DNA from 2 places in the Clostridium sp. CM041 genome. Region 1 is predicted to be linked to the other one. Evidence: predicted binding sites of a transcription regulator. Region 1 holds the regulator's gene; the other holds the start of a gene.
What was found. Region 1 encodes HrcA, which represses chaperone genes, less so after heat shock. Its sites were predicted from a motif close to TGTTAGCACTCNNNNNNNNNGAGTGCTAACA; they were not measured.
Positions count from the first base shown of each region.

Region 2: htpG (molecular chaperone HtpG) is a predicted target of HrcA. The motif match lies at 1,547-1,577, and genes of this name have one in related genera.

Region 1 covers NZ_CM143648.1:15,528-17,956, forward strand. Annotated here, with positions in the region: gene hemW (radical SAM family heme chaperone HemW) at 1-557, shown strand, start outside; gene hrcA (heat-inducible transcriptional repressor HrcA) at 773-1,819, shown strand; gene grpE (nucleotide exchange factor GrpE) at 1,870-2,429, shown strand, end outside.
Region 2 covers NZ_CM143648.1:791,907-794,335, reverse strand. Annotated here, with positions in the region: gene aroE (shikimate dehydrogenase) at 1-292, shown strand, start outside; gene ACWJJT_RS03860 (shikimate kinase) at 296-805, shown strand; gene ACWJJT_RS03855 (bacteriohemerythrin) at 1,044-1,436, shown strand; gene htpG (molecular chaperone HtpG) at 1,614-2,429, shown strand, end outside.

The DNA of each region.
Region 1 (2,429 bases):
TGGAAGAGGGAACGGCTTTTTATAAAGGGCTTGAAGAAGGCACATTAAAGCTTCCGGATGAGGAAATAGAACGAACTATGTACGCACAGACAATAGAATATTTAAGAGAAAAAGGGTATATACAATATGAAATTTCAAATTTTGCAAAAATCAATAAGTCATGTAGACACAATTTAGTATATTGGGAAATGGGCGAATATATAGGATGCGGCGCTTCCTCTCATTCATATAGGGATGGGTTTAGGTATAAAAATGAAGAAAATATAGAAAAATATATTAAGAAAATAAATGTTGATTGTTGTGCAATAGTAGAAAAAATAAAGAATTCATTTAAAGATGATATGGAAGAGTTTATGTTTATGGGTCTTAGAAAGAATGTAGGCATAAGCAAAAGTGAATTTAGGAAAAGATTTGACAAAGATATAGATAGTGTTTATAGGGAAGTAATAAATAAATATGTAAGTAATGGATTCATGGAAGAAAATGATAACAATATTTTTTTAACTTATGAAGGTATTGAAATATCGAATGTGATTATGGCAGAATTTCTTCTATAAATACATTGCCATAAATTTCTGTCTAAATATATTAATATTATATCACCACGAAAATCAAAGGAAAGCGTAGTATGCTTAATTTAAACCGATATAACCAACATATAGTGGCTGAATTAAAAAATTAAGGTTATTGACAAATACATTAGCAAATGATATTTTTAATACATACTCGTTAGCACTCAACTGTAGTGAGTGCTAATAAAAGAGGTGATATTATGGAAATGGATGAAAGAAAAATTAAAATACTTCAGGCTATAATTACAGATTATATAAATAATGGTGAGCCTGTTGGATCCAGAACCATAGCTAAAAAGTACGATTTAGGTATTAGTCCAGCTACTATAAGAAATGAAATGTCAGACCTCGAAGAGCTGGGATATATAGAACAGTTGCATACATCATCTGGTAGAAAACCATCAGATAAGGGTTATAGATTATATGTTGATAGACTTATGGAACTTACGAAATTATCCAATGAGGAAGAATATATGATCAAAAATCACCTTATTAATGCTGCTTTATATGAGGTTGATAAAATTGTTAAGCAAGCAACACAAATGCTTTCTCTTCTTACAAATCTTACATCTATAGTTAAGGCACCATCTGTTCAAAAGAGCTGTATAAAATATATTCAGCTAATGAATCTAGATGCTGAGAGTATTTTGTTTGTAATTATTACAGACAGTGGTATCATCAAAAATAATGTTATTAAGATTAGAAAACCTATTGGTAGTGATAGCATTGCAAAACTTAACAATATGCTTAATTTTAGATTGAGAAAGCTTACAATTGAGCAAATAAATTTAGAAGTTATTAATAATTTAAAAAGAGATTTAGCATTTTATCAAGAAATTTTTGATGGAATTATTCCAGCTCTATATGATAGTTTGTCTGGTGTTGAGACTTCAGAAGTATATATTCAGGGTGCTGCAAATATATTTAACTACCCAGAATATAACAATATTACTAAAGCTCGTGAGTTCTTAGTTTTAGTAGACAATAAAGAGAGTATAAATAGTTTACTAGGAGTAGGGGACATTACAGGTAATATTACAATTAAAATTGGTGAAGAAAATTTTGTTGAATGTGCTCGCGAATGCAGCATTATAACAGCTGTTTATAGCGCGTCCGGAATACCGCTCGGATCTATTGGAGTTATAGGACCAACAAGAATACCTTATGGAAAAGTTATATCTGTACTAACTGGGATAGTTAAAGAATTAAATGATAATATAGCTCAAATTTATGATGACCATAGATAAATTTTAAAATTAAAAGATTTACTTTGAGCCAGAAATGGAGGGATGATTTAGTGAATACAAATAATCAGGAAATTTTAAAAGAAGATTTAAAAGAAGAAAACACATCAATACCTAATAATGGGGCTTCAAGCTCAGTTGATGAAGCTGGCGAAAGTCAAAGCACTATGGAAGAGACAGAGGGTTCTATAGAGGAAACTGCAGAAGAAGCTGAAATAGTAGAAGAAGTTGAAGAACTTTTAGAAAGTGAAAAAGATATGAAAAAAAATAAGAAAAAATTAGAAGAAGAAAACATTAAATTACAGAGTGAGCTAGATGATTTTAAAGATAAATATTTAAGGACATCTGCTGAATATGAGAACTTTAGAAAAAGAACAGTAAAAGAGAAACATGGTATATACACAGATGCTTGCGCCGATGTTTTAAAAGAGGTTTTGCCAGTACTTGATAACTTAGAAAGAGCACTTTCTGTTGAAGGAACTGGGGAAGATCTAAGAGTCGGTGTGGATATGACAGTAAGACAATTTAATGATGCCTTTACTAAATTAGGGGTAGAAGAATTAGTCTCAGAAGGTGAATTTGACCCAAATCTTCATAATGCAGTAATGCATGT
Region 2 (2,429 bases), 780 kb from region 1:
GTCAGATATAGTGGTAAACTGTACACCACTTGGAATGTATCCTAATTTGGACAATTCTCCAATTGAAAAGAAACATATTGGTAAATTTGGCGCCGCTGTGGATATGATCTACAATCCTAAGGAAACCCTATTTTTAAAGTATGCGAAGGAGACGGGTTTAAAAGCAGTTAATGGTCTTTATATGCTAGTTGGCCAGGCAATTGCTGCTCAGGAAATCTGGAATGATATTAAGATCCCAAAGATAATAATTGATGAAATTTATGATGAGCTAGAAAAGGGAGTAGAAAATTAAAAGATGAAAAATATAGTTTTAATTGGGATGCCCGGTTGTGGTAAAAGTGTCATTGGAGAAATAATCGCAGAAAAGATAGAAATGGCATTTATAGACATAGATGCATATATTGAAGCTAGTACAAATCTTACGATTACTGAAATGTTTAAAAATGGTGAGGCTGGATTTAGAGACATAGAATCTATAGTAGTTGAGAAATTATCTAAAAAAAATCGAGTAATTATTTCAACTGGCGGTGGAGTGATTAAAAAACATGAAAATATTTTAAATTTAAAGAAAAATGGTATTATAATTTACATAAACCGTCCTATTGAAAATATAGTAGCGGATATAGATGTTGAGACTCGCCCCTTACTAGCAAAAGATCCATCTAAGCTTTATAGATTGTTTGAGGAGAGAGGTCACTTGTACAAACAATATTGTGACTATGAGGTTATGAATACTAGTGATATTTACGTTGTAGTGAATAATATCATAGAAATATATATAAATGAGATGTCGTTAATTAAATAACTTAACACAGAAAAAAAGCCGTTGATTACTAAACAGCTTTTTTGATATACTTCTCAGTATATGCATAATTGTTAAATAATAATTGTAAACAAGTATTTTATTATTTAGCATTTAGTAATATGGAAATTATTATTGTGAAATGAATTCAAATAAAGTAATATAGATATATAAGATTAAATTCAAAACAACAAATTATCTATATTTAAAATGGAGGGTCAAATTAGGAGGAAATTAATAAATGTTTGAGATGAAAGAAAAATATAAAACAGGTATTGAGCATATTGATGTAGAGCATGAAAAACTTTTTGAAATAGGAGAAAAGGCTTATCAGTTACTGATAGATAAATATGGTACGGATAAATATGATAAAATAGTTGAAGTAATTGAAGAATTAAAAGAGTATACAATTTATCATTTTAACGATGAAGAAGAATATATGATAAGCATAAATTATAAAAGATTATTTACCCAAAAAATCGACCATGCATTTTTTATTAAAAAAATAGAGGAAGTAAATTTAAATAAAATTGATGAAAATCAAGATGAAGCTATAATGGGAATATTGGTTTTTTTAAATGATTGGCTCATTAATCATATATTAGAGAAGGACATACTTATACCACAATTATAAGTACAGGTGAGAAGAATACTAGATTCAGCACTTGAGACAATAAACTAACATGTATAAAAATATATTGTGTACGTTGACAAATTATAAAAAAAGGTGTAGTTTATAAATAGCGTTAGCACTCGATAACATAGAGTGCTAACAAAATAAAAAAAGTTGGTACGAAAGGGGAAATTTTAATTGGAAAAAAAGCAGTTTAAAACAGAGTCTAAGAGAATCCTGGATATGATGGTAAATTCAATATATACTCATAGGGATATTTTTTTAAGGGAACTTATCTCTAATGCTAGTGATGCTATTGATAAAATTTATTATAAGACACTAGCAGATGATTCATTGGCTTTTGATAAAAGTAACTACTATATTAGAATAGCCAGTGATAAGGAAGCTAGGACAATAAAAATTTCTGATACAGGAATTGGAATGACAGAAGCTGAACTTAGTGATAACCTTGGAGTTATAGCTAAAAGTGGCTCTTTGGCATTTAAAAAAGAAAATGAAATAAAAGATGGATATGATATAATTGGACAATTTGGAGTTGGATTCTATTCTGCATTTATGGTAGCGGATAATATTACTGTTATAAGTAGAGTATTTGGCAGTGATGAAGCTTACAAGTGGGAATCTAATGGTGCAGAGGGTTATACAATAGAACCTTGCGTAAAAGATACTGTTGGTACAGATATTATACTTAAAATAAAAGAGAATACAGAAGATAATAATTTTGATGAATATCTTGATGAACATGGACTAAAATCTATTGTAAAGAAATACTCCGATTTCATTAGGTATCCAATTAAAATGGATATAAGTCAGTCAAGACTTAAAGAGGGTAGTGAAACAGAGTACGAGTACTTCGTCGAGGAAAAGATTGTAAACAGTATGGTTCCTATATGGAGAAAAAATAAAAGTGAACTTACTGATGAAGATTATAATAATTTCTACGCTGAAAAGCACTATGGCTTTGACAAACCAGCAAGGCATATCCATATTAGT